DNA from 4 places in the Kluyvera sichuanensis genome. Region 1 is predicted to be linked to each of the others. Evidence: predicted binding sites of a transcription regulator. Region 1 holds the regulator's gene; each other region holds the start of a gene.
The links. The regulator LexA, encoded in region 1, represses DNA repair genes until DNA is damaged. The targets are predictions, from matches to a motif close to TNCTGTATGTACATACAGNA.

Region 1 (4,214 bases):
CTTCCATCAGCGCAATGGCGTTCTGCTGCGCTTTCTCGTGGGAAATTTTCTTGCTGCGCGCTTCGTCCTCCACCGCTTTGGCGATTGCTTTTGACGCCAGCAGCTTCTTGAACAGGTCATGACGAGCAGGAAGACGCGGGCCGACCGCCGCCAGACGCTGACGAGCAAAGTGCATACGCGCGACGCGAGCCAGTTTCTGAGCGATAGTTTTATCGGTACCGTGTTCGTCAGCCATGCGGCGCAGAGAGACGGAAGGCGAGAAGCGGACAAAGCTGTCGCGGCCAAGCCAGGAGACAGCAAAGAACTTCTGGAAGCCGTTCAGCATACGCAGCGGCGGGTTAACCTCGCCTTTTTCGCGTCCTGGGGAGCGACCAAACATCACCGATACCGGCACCATTTGCACATCCAGGTCAGGATTGCTGCGGTGCAAGTCGAGATAGTCGTGGAACAGTTTGATCGACTCTTCTTTCGGCGTGTAGTAGGTGAACACGCGCGGGCCGCCGTGGATAAAGACGTAGCGCGGCAGCAGCGTACCGTCGATCTCAAGCGGTTCAAGCGGGTCGGGTAAATCGTGCGCCAGGCACTGAGCGCGCAGCGTCAGCAAGTCAGCCTTAGAGTTATAAGGCAGGACGTACATAATAGGACGCGACGTATCAAGCCCCAATTCCTGGGCAGGTTGTGCCGGAATAGACTTGCTCTTTACCAGAACACTTAATGGTAAATTCAGTAATTTGTAGTAAATTCGTGGCCAGCCGGACATAAACGATGTAAAGCCTCTGGTTAATCATGCAAATGCGCGGCAAGAATATCAGAAAGTCCGTAAAATTTCTGTTCTACCGCCTCATAACAAGCATTGTCATTGACGTAAAAACGAAAAAGGTTCTTGAGATGGCCAATAATACCACTGGGATTACCCGAATCATCAAAGCTGCGGGCTATTCCTGGAAAGGATTCCGCGCGGCGTGGATCAATGAAGCGGCGTTCCGCCAGGAAGGGGTTGCCTCTGTTATCGCGATTATTATCGCCTGCTGGCTGGATGTCGATGCCATCACCCGTGTCCTGCTCATCGGGTCCGTCCTTTTGGTGATGATAGTGGAAATTCTCAATAGTGCACTGGAAGCAGTCGTTGACCGTATCGGCTCAGATTATCACGAGCTCTCCGGCCGGGCGAAAGACATGGGGTCGGCGGCGGTTCTGCTGTCTATTTTCGTGGCGGTGTTCACCTGGGCGACGCTGCTGTGGTCTCATTTTCACTAAAGTCGTGAAAACTGCCTGATTTCGTGAGTTTTATGGTTCCAAAATAGGCAGTAGCTGTATATACTCACAGCATAACTGTATATACACCCAGGGGGCGGAATGAAAGCGTTAACGACCAGGCAGCAAGAGGTGTTTGATCTCATTCGGGATCACATCAGCCAGACGGGCATGCCGCCAACGCGTGCGGAAATTGCTCAGCGCTTGGGGTTCCGTTCCCCAAACGCAGCTGAAGAGCATCTGAAAGCGCTGGCGCGTAAAGGCGTCCTTGAGATTGTTTCAGGCGCTTCTCGCGGTATCCGCCTGCTGGTAGAAGAAGAAGAGGGCCTGCCGCTGGTAGGCCGCGTCGCGGCGGGCGAACCGCTGCTGGCGCAGCAGCACATCGAAGGTCACTACCAGGTTGACCCGTCCCTGTTTAAGCCGAGCGCGGATTTCCTGCTGCGCGTCAGCGGTATGTCGATGAAAGACATCGGTATTATGGATGGCGACCTGCTCGCCGTGCATAAAACCCAGGACGTGCGTAACGGCCAGGTTGTGGTCGCACGTATCGACGAAGAGGTGACGGTAAAACGCCTGAAAAAACAGGGTAACGTCGTCGAACTGCTGCCGGAAAACAGCGAATTTAAGCCTATCGTGGTCGATCTGCGTCAGCAGAACTTCTCCATCGAAGGGCTGGCCGTTGGCGTTATCCGCAACGGCGAGTGGCTGTAACTCTCCCCCCATTCTAATGGCTGCGATACTTCCGCTATCGCAGCCTTTTTTCGTTCTGGTCAAAACTCATGCCGCTACTTACTCACGCCGATAAGGCGCTGTGGCGCCTTGCGCTGCCGATGATCTTCTCCAACATTACCGTGCCGTTGCTGGGGCTGGTCGACACCGCTGTTATCGGCCATCTCGATAGCCCCGTCTATCTGGGCGGCGTAGCCATTGGCGCCACGGCAACCAGCTTCCTGTTTATGCTGCTGCTGTTTTTGCGCATGAGTACCACCGGGCTCACGGCGCAGGCGTTTGGCGCGAAGAACCCGCAGGCGCTGGCCCGCGCGCTGGTGCAGCCGCTTATGCTGGCGCTGGGCGCCGGGCTGCTGATCATTCTTTTCAAAACGCCGCTGATTAACCTGGCGCTCTCCATCGTTGGCGGCAGCGGCGAAGTGCTGGAGCAGGCGCGGCGCTTCCTCGATATCCGCTGGCTCAGTGCCCCCGCATCGCTGGCGAACCTGGTGCTGCTCGGCTGGCTGCTGGGCGTGCAGTACGCCCGTGCGCCGGTCGTGCTGCTGGTGGTGGGGAACGTGCTGAATATCGTGCTCGACCTGTGGCTGGTGATGGGACTGCACATGAACGTGCAGGGCGCGGCGCTGGCAACGGCGATTGCCGAATACGCCACGCTGCTGGTGGGGCTGGGGATGGCGCGCAAGGTGCTGGTGATGCGCGGGATCTCGTGGGCGATGCTGAAAACGGCCTGGCAGGGCGATTTTCGCCGCCTGCTGGCGCTCAATCGCGACATCATGCTGCGCTCGCTGCTGCTCCAGCTCTGCTTCGGCGCGGTGACCGTCTTCGGTGCCCGCCTTGGCAGCGAAGTGGTGGCGGTGAACGCGGTGCTGATGACCATGCTGACCTTCACCGCCTACGCGCTGGACGGTTTTGCCTACGCGGTGGAAGCCCACTCCGGGCAGGCCTATGGCGCGCGCGACGGCAGCAAGTTGCTGGAGGTCTGGCGCGCAGCATGCCGCCAGGCGGGCGTCGTGGCGCTGGCGTTTGCGCTGATTTACGCCCTTCTGGGTGAACATATTGTGGCGCTGCTGACGTCGCTGCCTGAGCTACAGCAGCTTGCCGACCGTTATGTGCTCTGGCAGGCGGTGCTGCCGGTGATTGGCGTGTGGTGCTATCTGCTGGACGGAATGTTTATCGGCGCCACTCGCGGCGCGGAGATGCGTAACAGCATGGCGGTGGCTGCCGCCGGGTTTGCGCTCACCATGCTGGCGCTGCCGCTGCTTGGCAACCACGGACTGTGGCTGGCGCTCGCCGTATTCCTTGCACTGCGCGGGCTATCGCTGGCCTTTATCTGGCGTCGCCACTGGAAAAACAACAGCTGGTTTGCCTGACAAAATGGTTAAAGATTCCGAATAATGAAATGACCTCAGAATGACTGACTACAATTAACCTCACGCTTAGCGAAAAAGATGCCTTTCCTGAAGCATCGGTTTTGCTATTCACTCACTGACGATCGAGGATTCGATGATGAATAAAGACGAAGTCGGCGGTAACTGGAAACAGGTTAAAGGTAAAGTGAAAGAGCAATGGGGCAAACTGACCGATGATGATATGACGGTGATCGAAGGCAAACGCGATCAGCTGGTCGGTAAAATTCAGGAACGCTACGGCTACGCGAAAGATCAGGCCGAGAAAGAGGTGGATAGCTGGGACAAACGCCACAACCACCGCTGGTAATAACGTCCTCCTGCCCGTGCGTACAAGGAAGTACGCTCCCCCTGTTTAGCGCCTGCTAGCGGGATTTCTTCTTAATCTGAATGGTATGGTCGTGATGACAGTGTTCGTGCGCGCTGCACGCTTCCACTTCCACGCAGGCCGAACACAGCCCGTGTGCTTCAATCACGTTGTGACGCAGGGCAAAGCCCATTTTGGCCGCCAGTGCATGCATGATGTCTTCCACCCCTTCCGCACACTCTTCCTTCACCACGCCGCAGCGATCGCAGATAAACATGGCGGAGGTGTGGGTTGGCTGATCGAACAGGTGACAGAGCACGTAGCTGTTGGCTGATTCGACCTTATGCACGAAGCCTTGTTCGAGCAAAAACTCCAGCGCGCGATAAACCGTCGGCGGTTTAGCCTGCGGCTCTTTAACGCGCAGCAGGTCGAGCAGGTCGTAGGCGCTAATCGCCCCTTCCTGGAGACTCATCAGACGCAGCACTTCCAGACGTTGCGGAGTCAGGCGCACGCCGCGT
Region 2 (4,214 bases), on a different replicon from region 1:
GGTGCTTCCTCGCTCACTAACTCGCTACGCTCGGGACGTGAGGCTGCGGCGAGCACTACCGGCGTTCTCTAAGATCAATAATGCTTTACAGCCTGGCTACCGGTATATCACTCCATCGAGTTGTGTATGCTGGAGATAAAAGCTCGCGTTTCATTTGCCATTCAGGTGCAATTCCCCGGCCTGCGAACCAGACCTTTCCGGTACCGGAGTTATTGATTTTATCGAGTACCTGCATCAACTGGTCACTTCGGGCATGAGGTTGCACATCGTCGAACAAGTTCAGCTGCGCAACGCCAGTCGGCGTGAAATCATTGAGCATGACACCTGCGCGCGCATATCGATGTCCATCGTCCCAGATGCGATCGAGCGATTTAACTGCGGCCGTAATGATATCGCGGGTGTCTCTGGTTGGCGCCATCAGCTTCTCGCTGGCCACGTTCCCGTAGTAAGGCTCGGCGGCAAACGGAGATGTTTTGATAAAAACAGCTACCTGGCGACAATACTGCCGTTCGCCACGCAATTTTTCCGCTGCTCGTTCAGCATATTGGCAAACAGCCTGTCTCATCGCCTCATACGTCGTTATACGCTCTCCGAATGACCTGCTGCATACAATCTGCTGTTTCGGGGCTGGAGCGTCTTCCAGAGCGATACAGGACTCCCCATTCAGCTCCCGGACAGTTCTCTCGAGTACCACATTGAAATTACGGCGGATAAAAACAGGATTTGCCTGCGCCAGCTGCAGTGCAGTAGTGATCCCCATTGTGGCCAGCTTTTTAGAAATACGGCTGCCAACTCCCCAGACTTCACCGACAGGCTGCAGTGATAATAACTTTTCGGTTCTCCGCCGGTCACCGGGGCCAAGCATCAATACACCGCCGAATTGCGGCCACTCTTTGGAGGCCCACTGGGCTGATTTTGCTAAAGTTTTGCTACTGCCGCCACCCACTCCAATGGTCAGTCCCGTTCCGTTAAGAACGTGTTCCCGCAGCTTTCGCCCATAGTCCTCATAGCTGATACAGGTCTCAAGTCCCTGGAGGGTGAGGAAACACTCGTCGATTGAGTACTGTTCGGCGCGAATTGCCATCTCCTCAATTCTCGCCATGACTCGATTAGAGAGGCTCGCGTACAATTCATAATTGCTTGAAAAAACGTATATTTTTTCACTTAACTGCATGCTTTTTAGCTGGAACCAGGGTACGCCCATTTTTATGCCCAATTTCTTCGCAGGCCCGTTTCTGGCGATCACGCAGCCGTCGTTGTTGGACAAGACGCAGATAGGTTTACCCCGCAAATCTGGCCTGAAAACGGCTTCACAGGATGCATAGAAGCTATTTACGTCAGCCAGCGCGAACATTGAGGACATTAATTAGCACCTCGGGTTTTGTGAATGAAGGCAGTTACGACGCCGAAAATCTGCAGCTGGTCAGGATCTGGGTACAGCGTGGGATATGACGAATTCATAGGGTGTAGCGCTAAACGAGGTCTTAATAGCAACTGCTTCACAGTGAATTCGCCATCTACTTCTGCGATGACAATATCACCATGTTCTGCTCGCTCTGATTTATCCACGATCATCAGATCCCCACTGTGTAGACCAAGCTCAGTCATGGAGTCCCCAAGGGCGCGCACAAAGTAAGTCGCGCTGGGATGACGAATACAGTACTCATTAAGGTCCAGCTCTGACTCGGTGTAATCAGCCGCTGGGCTGGGAAAACCGGCAGGGCATCGTTCAATGAACAGGGGGCTTGTCTGGCGTGCTGGATTTGCAACCGGCGTGATAATGCGCAACATGTTAAACCTCTAAAATAACTGTATGCATATACAGTATATAAGCAACAAACCAAAAATCAATCATGCAATAAGTTGCTCAAATTGAGTCAAATAAGTTACCTGAGAATGATGGTTGTGTTGTTTATGGCTTTTTATTTAACTCAATTTGAGCTAAATAAATTGACCGAATCTGTAAATGGTGTATTGTTATGCTCAAATTGAGCAAAACAAAGGGTTCAAAATGATGAATGTCTACTGTGATGATGGTTCTACTAACGTTAAACTGGCATGGTTTGAACACGGCGAGATGAAAACAGCGGTGTCTCCAAACTCATTCCGACATGGCTGGAAAGTGGCTGATTTCGGTGGGGCGTTTAACTACCTGATCGGTTCAATGAAATATTCGTGGGACCGGGTTAGCCGTGATGCCGTGTCGACCACAAACGTGGAATACCAGTATGGTGATTTGAATCTTCTGGCTGTGCATCATGCTCTGCTGAATAGTGGGCTAAAGCCGCAGGACGTGACGCTGACGGTGACGTTACCGCTTAGCGAGTACTATGATCAGGATTGTCAGAAGAACGAAGAGAATATCGCGCGCAAAAAAGCGAACCTGCTGCGCGATATTTCCCTCAATAAGGGCGAGGTGTTTAACGTTCTCGATGTCATTGTTATGCCGGAGTCGTTACCTGCATCTTTTAGTCGCCTGTCAGAGATTCAACCTGGAGCAGGGGAAACAACGCTGATTATCGATCTCGGCGGAACAACGCTGGATGCTGGCGTGATTGTCGGTAAATTTGAAGACATTAGCGCTATTCACGGTAACCCATCGATTGGTGTCTCCCAGGTGACTCGAGCTGCGCAAGCGGCACTGCGCGCGGCCGATACTGAAACCAGCCCGTTAATTGCTGACCAGGTTATTCGCAGCAGAAAAGATCGTGCATTTCTTAACAGCATCATTAATGATGCTTCAAGAATTGACTATGTCGTTGACAAAATTGAAGAAGCAATTGAATCGCTGGGTGTTCGGATCGTCAGTGAACTGACGAACTTCCGCAACGTGAACCGCGTGCTGCTGACTGGTGGCGGCGCAACACTGATTGAAGATGCTATTCGGAGCGCATGGCCACTGGCGAAGGAGCGCGTAGAAGTAATCTCTGAACCTCAGCTGGCCCTGGCGCGCGAAATTGCTCTCTTCCAGAAAGAGGATTAATCGTGCCTGCAGGCAATTTTTCTATTTACCTTTACCATGATGACCCAACAGATATGCGGGCTCAGGCGACTATTGAACGGACATCACAACCACTGCGCGGCGAATTTCTCCGCGCAGCGGCGATATCCGGGGCCATCATGTATCGGATAGATATGCGTCTTCCTTCCGTGCTGACTGCTTTGTTTGCCGGTCAGATGCAGGTAGGACTTTTTGCCGGTTTGTTGGCACTGCTATCAGGGGAAGGAGAGCTCTTAAAAACTTCGGATCAGGAAACCTATCCCTGGTCGCCGGATAAACTCTCCAGCTCGTCAGAACGCCGGCGTTTTTCGCTGAAGATTAACGACGATGTAAACGCCGGATTACTGATGAGCATTTTAGGCGAAGTGTCGACGCGTAGACGTAATTCACTGTTGAGAGAACTGGTGATTGCCGGCTGCGCGATACACGACCTCGATGCCAGATTTGTGAAGTTGTTATCGAGTATGCCTGAACCGCCCGTTTCCATTCAGGAACTACAGTTACTGACAGATAAGATGCTGGGCTTAAGCACGCTGAAAGATATGCCGGCAGTGGCGAAGGAAGCTAAGTCCTCTGAACAGAAACCTGCATCTGGTAGAAACACAGTCAAAGAAAACATGAAAAAAATCTTTTGAGGGTGATCCATGCTCAACCCAAAACAATGGATTCTAAAAGTTGTTGTGTCCTATCTCCGCCGGAAGCAGGTACCACAACACTTATGGCCAGAGAATATCAAGAAAATCGGCAGCTGGTTCTTTTTAGGTTCAATACTGTCCATAGTCCCTTTGTTGATCATGGACCACGTTCCTCTGGCACTAATAATAATGCTTCAGTTAATGTTTCTGGCTTGCATTTTTTTCGGTAACTTTCTGAACGATTATGCCAAGAAATAAGTTCTGTCTGTACGTCGACATGAAAGGCCTGCTTAATCAGCGGGCCTTTCTTACTTACTGAGTAGAACTTTAAGTCCTCAGCGACATAACATAGCCCAAGTTTTTTATCTTAGTGAGAATGTTAGGGCCCATGTGGGGATTAAGTATATCTAGGACCTAACTTATTTAGTGCTGTCTTGCCAAGAATGACGGGAGTATATTTTATTTTAAAGTATTCTTTCGGTGTTATTCCTTTTAAGTTTCTAAAAGCAATATGCTGAAGGTTATCTGCATGGCCAAAAATTAAACCACCGTATAATTCTTCCGATTTATTTATGGCT
Region 3 (4,214 bases), 120 kb from region 1:
CACCAAAAATCTCCTGCACTACGATGATTACCGGCAGCGGCGCATCGCTATGCTTAGGGCGAGCGTAGTACGCTGGCAGCGTATCACCCTGTGAAGGAATAGAGGTTTCTCCCGCTGAGATAGCCTCTTCGGGCGTATGAACGGTGGTTGAGGCGTGAGGTGAAGCCGCAGGGGCAAATCCAGGTTGTCTGTTGGTTGTCATGGCATTCTCCGTACCCTTTTAATGAACTCATAGCCAAATCACATTGCCTGAATGCGGCGTATTTTTGGTCAGCAGGGAGTAACAATAACTTGTTAATGTGATGTGAATCACTAATTGCGTGGAATTTAATGTAATATTTTTAATTCTTAGTGATTGTGGTCACGAAAAGATGTTGTGGTCTTCTATAAAGTACATTTTTGCTTCTTCTGACAAAACTGAACCACAGAGGAGTTCTTTATGTCCAAGTCTGATGTTTTTCATCTCGGCCTCACCAAAAGCGACCTTCAAGGGGCTACACTCGCTATCGTCCCAGGTGACCCGGAACGTGTGGAAAAGATCGCCGCGCTAATGGAAAAGCCGGTAAAACTGGCATCTCACCGTGAATTTACCTCCTGGCGTGCCGAACTTGATGGCAAGTCAGTGATCGTTTGCTCTACCGGTATCGGTGGTCCATCCACCTCTATCGCCGTGGAAGAACTGGCCCAACTGGGTATCCGCACCTTCCTGCGCGTAGGCACCACCGGCGCCATTCAGCCGCATATCAACGTCGGTGACGTTCTGGTGACCACCGCTTCCGTCCGTCTGGATGGGGCGAGCCTGCACTTTGCGCCGATGGAATACCCGGCAGTCGCTGACTTCGCGTGTACGACTGCGCTGGTTGAAGCGGCGAAAGCCGTAGGTGCGACCACGCACATCGGCGTAACCGCCTCTTCCGATACCTTCTATCCGGGTCAGGAACGCTATGACACCTTCTCCGGCCGCGTAGTGAGAAACTACAAAGGCTCGATGGAAGAGTGGCAGTCAATGGGCGTAATGAACTACGAGATGGAATCCGCGACGCTGCTAACCATGTGCTCAAGCCAGGGTCTGCGTGCGGGGATGGTTGCTGGCGTTATCGTTAACCGTACCCAGCAGGAAATCCCGAACGCTGAGACGATGAAGCAGACTGAAAGCCACGCGGTGAAAATCGTGGTGGAAGCGGCACGCCGCCTGCTGTAAAGGAATGCTCAAGTATAAAGGCCTCATACGAGGCCTTTTTTATATTCGGCAATTTAATGTTGTGAGGCTTCTAATAACTCGCCCAGAGATAATCCCACTTCTTCTGACAATGGCATCAGTTCATTCTTTACAGTCGCTAACGCCTCCATAAAATGGCCTTTCTTATGTAGCGATACAATAGAACCGGCACATTGATGAAACTGTGCATGGAGTTCACGAAAGCGTTCATATTCAGGATGTTTAGCTAATGACTTGCCTTCGTTATATATCCATTCACCAACCTGGCACAACGCATCGTTAGAGACCTGTGCAGCATCAAACTCATCTTCCCGATGCTCTCGCAGGGCGGTAATCCAGCGTTCACGCCATGCAATATGAAAAGCAATGGCCTCTTCAAGGATTAAGCCGTTCAGGTTTTGCTGTTCCTTAGGAATGCCAAGGCTAATATTTTCACCTGCAATTCTCTTTTTTATCCATGTGCTAAATTCCATAATATTCTCCATGTTTATGGTTGCTATCTATGTTCTATAGTCGTATTGCTCATAGGGATTAATAACTAATAAATTTATTCTTATATTATTAGGCGTTGCTGTAGTTGCCTGGGATAATATACTTATTAAGGGTATGGTAATTTATGTTGCCAGGCAATGACATTATAAATATATTTTTGTAATATATATATTTGTTATTACTCTTTCGTTGTATATTTTCCTTGCTGTTTAAATAATTTTTGAAAATGATATGAGAAATATTACTTATTATATAAATAGCACTCTGCAGGTTCATCTCTCTCTTTTTGCGTGGAGGCTCGCAGGAAACCGCTTTAAAACTGGACGTTTATACAGCACAATTCTATTTTGTGCAGATAACCGGTTTATGCAGGGGGCATTGTGGATATTGCCGTGGTGATTTATGCGCTGGTCGCGCTGGCGGGCATCGTGATTGGCTGGCTGGCGGCGAGCTATCGCGTGGCGCAGCAGCGTGCCGAACAGCTGGCTGAAGAACGCGACGTGTACGGTGAGCTGAGTGCGGCAAAACAGCAGGTTGCCCAGAACGCCCACTGGCGGGAAGAGTGCGAGCTGCTCAATAACGAGCTGCGTAACCTGCGAGAAATAAACGCCTCGCTGGAGGTCGACCTGCGGGAAGTCACCACGCTGCTGGAGACCACACGTCAGCACGGCGACGAAAAGTACCGCCTGATGCTCAACAGCGAGCAGCGCCTGAGCGAGCAGTTTGAAAACCTGGCCAACCGCATCTTCGAACAGAGCAACCGCCGGGTGGAGGAGCAAAACCGCCAAAGCCTGCACGGCCTGCTCACGCCGCTTCGCGAGCAGCTTGATGGTTTTCGCCGTCAGGTTCAGGAGAGCTTTGGGCAGGAGGCGCGCGAGCGTCACACGCTGGCACATGAAATTCGTAACCTCCAGCAGCTCAACGCCCAGATGGCGCAGGAAGCGGTCAACCTGACCCGCGCGCTAAAAGGCGACAACAAAACCCAGGGTAACTGGGGGGAAGTGGTGCTTACGCGCGTATTAGAGGCTTCTGGTCTGCGTGAAGGGCATGAATACGAAACCCAGGTCAGCATCAATACGGACGCGAACTCCCGTATGCAGCCGGACGTTATCGTGCGCCTGCCGCACCGTAAAGACGTGGTGGTGGATGCCAAAATGACGCTGGTGGCCTACGAGCGTTACTTTAACGCTGAAGATGACTACACCCGCGAAACCGCGCTGCAGGAGCATATTGCGGCGGTGCGTAACCATATCCGCATGCTAGGTCGTAAAGATTATCAGCAGTTGCCGGGGCTACGATCGCTGGACTACGTCCTGATGTTTATCCCCGTTGAACCCGCCTTTCTGCTGGCGCTGGACAGGCAGCCCGAACTGATTAGCGAAGCGCTGAAAAACAATATTATGCTGGTCAGCCCGACCACGCTGCTGGTGGCGCTGCGGACTATCGCCAACCTCTGGCGCTATGAGCATCAGAGCCGTAATGCGCAGCATATTGCTGAACGTGCGAGCCGCTTATATGACAAAATGCGTCTTTTCGTGGATGACATGTCGGCTATCGGTCAAAGCCTCGATAAAGCGCAGGAAAACTACCGACAGGCGATGAAAAAGCTCACTACCGGGCGCGGCAACCTGCTTACGCAGGCCGAGGCGTTCCGCCACCTTGGGGTGGAGGTAAAACGCGAGATTAATCCGGAACTGGTTGAACAGGCGACGGCGCAGGACGATGATTTTCGACTGCGTGACGACACAGACACGAATGATGACAATCCGTTAGCCGCCGAACGTCGCTAAAACGCTCGCCGCACGGGTTTGGTAACGGGGTGGAATCGTAGGGCAATTGCGTCCAATCTGTTACACTCCATGAACATTTTCTTGATAAGCAGGCATAGAGATGGTTGAGGATTCACAAGAAACGACGCACTTTGGCTTTCAAACAATCGCCAAATCACAGAAAGAAAACATGGTGGCGCATGTCTTCCATTCTGTCGCCGCAAAATACGATGTGATGAATGATCTGATGTCATTCGGTATCCATCGTCTCTGGAAGCGTTTTACCATTGATTGCAGCGGCGTGCGCCGTGGACAGACGGTCCTCGATCTGGCGGGCGGCACCGGTGACCTGACGGCAAAATTCTCGCGTATGGTCGGTGAAACCGGCCGCGTGGTGCTGGCCGATATTAACGACTCGATGCTCAAAATGGGCCGTGAAAAGCTGCGCAACATCGGCGTGGTGGGTAACGTGGAGTACGTGCAGGCAAACGCTGAAGCGCTGCCGTTCCCGGATAACACCTTCGACTGCATCACCATCTCCTTTGGCCTGCGTAACGTCACCGACAAAGACAAAGCGCTGCGCTCGATGTATCGCGTACTGAAGCCGGGCGGACGCCTGCTGGTGCTGGAGTTCTCCAAGCCGGTTATCGACCCGCTGAGTAAAGCTTACGATGCCTACTCGTTCCACATCCTGCCGCGTATTGGCGAAATGGTGGCAAACGACGCCGAAAGCT
Region 4 (4,214 bases), 1.4 Mb from region 1:
GAGCGCGCATTTTCCCATCTCGATGCTGCATTAGACCGCGTTCGCGCCAGCGGCGCTGCGCCAGAACAGATGAAAGCGCTCGGTTTTTTACTCAACAACCTGCGCGCCATTGATGCGCAGTTGGCGACCATCGAGTCAGAACAACTGCAGTCTCAGACGAAAAGCGAAACGGAAACCCTGTTAGCGGACGACAGCCTGCACGGTTTTGCCGACATTCGCTCGCGCCTGAGCCGCAATATGTCGCCGGAGTCGGCGCTATTTCGTCACGCAGTGCGTATGTCGCTGGTGCTATGCGCAGGCTATGCGTTTATTCAGTTCACCGGTTTAGAGCATGGCTACTGGATCTTGCTCACCAGCCTATTTGTCTGCCAGCCCAACTATAACGCCACCCGTCATCGCCTGGCGCTGCGTATCATCGGTACGCTAGTCGGCGTGGCGCTTGGGCTGCCGATTCTATGGCTGGTACCTTCGCTTGAGGGCCAACTGGCGCTGATTGTTGTCACCGGCGTTCTGTTCTTTGCGTTTCGCAACGTTCAGTATGCCCACGCGACGATGTTTATCACGTTATTGGTACTGCTGTGCTTTAATCTGCTCGGCGAGGGCTTCGAAGTGGCGCTGCCGCGCGTGGTGGATACGTTAATTGGCTGCGGTATAGCCTGGGTCGCCGTCAGCTTTATCTGGCCTGACTGGAAGTTCCGCAACCTTCCTCGCGTGCTGGAGCGCGCGGTAGACGCCAACTGCCGCTATCTGGATGCGATTCTTGAACAATACCACCAGGGGCGCGATAACCGGCTGGCCTATCGAATCGCACGACGAGATGCCCATAATCGCGATGCCGAGTTAGCCTCCGTGGTCTCTAATATGTCGAGCGAACCGAAAGTAACCGCCGAAATGCAAGAGACGGCGTTTCGTCTGCTGTGCCTGAACCATACCCTCACCAGCTATATTTCCGCCCTGGGAGCCCATAGGGAAAAACTGGCTACGGCAGAAATACTGGCTCTTCTGGACGATGCGGTATGCTACGTCGACGATGCCCTGCACCACCAGCCTTCCGATGAAGAGCGGGTGCAGCAGGCATTAAGCGGCTTAGCCGCGCGAATCCAACATCTCGATCCTCGCCCAGACAGCAAAGAGCCATTAGTGTTGCAACAAATCGGCCTGATGATTTCGTTGTTACCTGAAATCTGCCGCCTGCAAAAGCAGGTTATGGCATAACATCAGTTGTACGGGCATTGGCTAATGCCCATTCCAGCAACTCCTGGCGCCGCTGCGCCGGGAGCGTTGCGGCATGAACCCCGACAATCGCCCCTTCCAATGAATACAGCACATTAATACTGATCTGTTTGCGAATGCGACGAAGCGCGAGCCATGCCTCTTCCGCACCTATCTGCTGTAGCATTCGAACATCCTTAATGCCCGCTTCACTCAGCAACAGCTCCATATGAAAAGAAAGATTGGGAAGATCTTTAATCCTCTGCGGCCCCTGCTGGATTTTCTCCCGCCGTGCGTCTGCCAGCGAGAACTGTCCAAGCTGTAATAACGTCGGCTGATCGGACCAAAGCATATTGTCGACGTGGAAATATTTTAACTGCTGTGAACATCCTCTTTTGCGTAATGTTAATAATGGAGGCGAATGCTTAGCCTGGTATGGCGCACTCTCCTCGCACATTCTCAGGTACAGTTCCCCTTCAGAAACCATTGCAAACACCGCATTGTTGACGGCAAGGCTGTAGCCGCCGAACAGCGCCCGTGACTTGATTTTGCCCAACAGCGAAAAGTATTTCTGGGACTGATAAATCCGTTTATACGATATTTTCTTCATGATTAATCCTTAATAATCATGGACATGGGTGTATTAAATTAATTAATGGAAGGCATAATAAGCAACATAGGCGCGTTCTTTCGGCGCGGCAAGGTGAATTTACCATCAGGGGCATTTAGAGTGCATTTTTGCGAGTTGCTTTCAGAAAATGAGGTTGATCTTTAATCTTCAGGGTAGTACTGTATATCCATACAGTAACCCACAGGGCTGGATTAACTATGTATACTTCTGGTGTTGTAAATCGTTCTTCTGCTGCGGCAACCACTACCGCTTCCCATACTTTTACCTCTGTAAAAGCGCCGTCTGCTGCTTTAATCAGCGAAGTTCTTTATCGGGAAGATCAGCCAATGATGGCGCAGCTATTACTCTTACCGTTGCTGCAGCAGCTCGGTCAGCAGTCCCGTTGGCAGCTTTGGCTAACGCCGCAACAAAAGTTAAGCCGCGAGTGGGTACAGTCATCCGGTCTGCCGCTAACGAAAGTCATGCAACTGCGCCAGATGTCCTCATACGACATGCTTGATTCTATGGTTCGGGCATCCCGGACTGGAAATTATAGTGTGGTTATCGGCTGGCTGACGGATGAATTATCAGCAGAAGAACATGCCCGATTACAACGTGCTGCGGAGGAAGGTAACGCGATGGTGCTCATTATGCGACCAGTTCAGTCTACATCTCACCCAACAGGACAATTTAATGGGCTAAAAATTCACTCAAATTTGTATCATTGAGTGAAATTAGGATTATTCCTGGGATTTTTTTTGCGGTTTTTTTATCTCCACGATTTTTCGGCTGATTTTAGACAGAATGCTTGTCTGGTGCGGTTCGCGGTATTTTATATCGATTAATTTTTCGACATATTTGTTAAATATTGCATATACAACTCTTTTTTTTTCATAAGCCTGACGGAGTTCACACTTGTAAGTTTCGAGCGACGTTGTAGACTTTACATCGCCAGGGGTGCTCAAGCTTAACCGCAGTTATCTGCTGAGTATTTTATTAAGCCACGCCCCCGGTGGAAGGATTTAACCGTGAGTCTATTTAGAACTTCATGGCAAATTTTGGATGATAACGAGGCGCAAAAAATGAAAAAGACAGCTATCGCGATTGCAGTGGCACTGGCAGGCTTCGCTTCTGTAGCGCAGGCCGCTCCGCAAGACAACACCTGGTACGCAGGTGGTAAACTGGGTTGGTCCCAGTTCCATGACACCGGCTGGTACAACAGCTCCCTGAACAACGACGGTTCTACCCACAACAGCCAGCTTGGCGCAGGCGCGTTCGGTGGCTACCAGGTTAACCCGTACGTTGGCTTCGAAATGGGCTACGACTGGTTGGGTCGTATGGAATACACTGGTACCGCGACAAGCGGCGCACTGAAAGCTCAGGGCGTACAGCTGACCGCTAAACTGGGCTACCCAGTAACCGACGACCTGGACATCTACACCCGTCTGGGCGGCATGGTATGGCGTGCTGATTCCAACAACACCACCGATGGTGTTGGTAAAAACCACGACACCGGCGTTTCCCCAGTATTCGCTGGCGGCGTTGAGTGGGCTGTTACTCGTGACATCGCTACCCGTCTGGAATACCAGTGGGTTAACAACATCGGCGACGCAAACAGCGTTGGCGTACGTCCTGACAACGGCATGCTGAGCGTAGGCGTTTCCTACCGCTTCGGCCAGCAGGATGCAGCAGCTCCAGTAATCGCTCCAGCTCCGGCTCCAGCTCCAGAAGTACAGACCAAACACTTCACTCTGAAGTCTGACGTTCTGTTCAACTTCAACAAAGCTACTCTGAAACCAGAAGGTAAGCAGGCTCTGGATCAGATGTACTCCCAGCTGAGCAACCTGGATCCTAAAGAAGGTTCCGTAGTGGTTCTGGGCTTCACCGACCGTATCGGTTCTGACGCTTACAACCAGGGTCTGTCCGAAAAACGTGCACAGTCCGTTGTTGATTACCTGGTATCTAAAGGTATCCCAGCTGACAAAATCTCCGCACGTGGCATGGGCAAATCTAACCCAGTTACTGGCAACACCTGTGACAGCGTGAAAGCGAAAGCTGCGCTGATCGACTGCCTGGCACCAGATCGTCGCGTAGAGATCGAAGTTAAAGGTAGCAAAGACGTTGTAACTCAGCCTCAGGCTTAAGTTCTCGTCTAATAAAAAACCCCGCTCTGCGGGGTTTTTTTGGTCTGAATCTAAAGCAACCGACATTATAGCAGCGGTATCGCCTACTTCTCTTTGCCCAGCATTGCTTCCAGATCCTGCTTCAGGCTGGACATCTTCGTCGCATACTTCTCTTTATTCTCGGCATCTTCAATCAGCTGAACAACCGTTTCAGATAAGGTTTTACCCCGGCGCTGCGCAAGCCCTGCCAGGCGCTGCCAGACGACGAA

Region 2: umuD (translesion error-prone DNA polymerase V autoproteolytic subunit) is a predicted target of LexA. The motif match lies at 1,808-1,827, and genes of this name have one in related genera.
Region 3: rmuC (DNA recombination protein RmuC) is a predicted target of LexA. The motif match lies at 2,029-2,048, and genes of this name have one in related genera.
Region 4: sulA (SOS-induced cell division inhibitor SulA) is a predicted target of LexA. The motif match lies at 2,000-2,019, and genes of this name have one in related genera.

Annotation. Positions count from the first base shown of each region.
Region 1 covers NZ_CP162271.1:4,075,365-4,079,578, forward strand. The annotation lists gene plsB (glycerol-3-phosphate 1-O-acyltransferase PlsB) at 1-760, opposite strand, end outside; gene AB2B48_RS19550 (diacylglycerol kinase) at 889-1,257, shown strand; gene lexA (transcriptional repressor LexA) at 1,357-1,965, shown strand; gene dinF (MATE family efflux transporter DinF) at 2,034-3,353, shown strand; gene AB2B48_RS19565 (CsbD family protein) at 3,490-3,699, shown strand; gene zur (zinc uptake transcriptional repressor Zur) at 3,755-4,214, opposite strand, start outside.
Region 2 covers NZ_CP162272.1:91,736-95,949, forward strand. The annotation lists gene umuC (translesion error-prone DNA polymerase V subunit UmuC) at 86-1,354, opposite strand; gene umuD (translesion error-prone DNA polymerase V autoproteolytic subunit) at 1,363-1,791, opposite strand; gene parM (plasmid segregation protein ParM domain-containing protein) at 2,015-2,983, shown strand; gene AB2B48_RS24690 (plasmid partitioning/stability family protein) at 2,986-3,636, shown strand; gene AB2B48_RS24695 (hypothetical protein) at 4,034-4,214, opposite strand, start outside.
Region 3 covers NZ_CP162271.1:3,957,395-3,961,608, forward strand. The annotation lists gene AB2B48_RS19025 (dienelactone hydrolase family protein) at 1-202, opposite strand, end outside; gene udp (uridine phosphorylase) at 440-1,201, shown strand; gene AB2B48_RS19035 (CZB domain-containing protein) at 1,255-1,692, opposite strand; gene rmuC (DNA recombination protein RmuC) at 2,092-3,501, shown strand; gene ubiE (bifunctional demethylmenaquinone methyltransferase/2-methoxy-6-polyprenyl-1,4-benzoquinol methylase UbiE) at 3,602-4,214, shown strand, end outside.
Region 4 covers NZ_CP162271.1:381,113-385,326, reverse strand. The annotation lists gene yccS (YccS family putative transporter) at 1-1,215, shown strand, start outside; gene AB2B48_RS01785 (TfoX/Sxy family DNA transformation protein) at 1,205-1,822, opposite strand; gene sulA (SOS-induced cell division inhibitor SulA) at 2,041-2,550, shown strand; gene ompA (porin OmpA) at 2,905-3,966, shown strand; gene matP (macrodomain Ter protein MatP) at 4,050-4,214, opposite strand, start outside.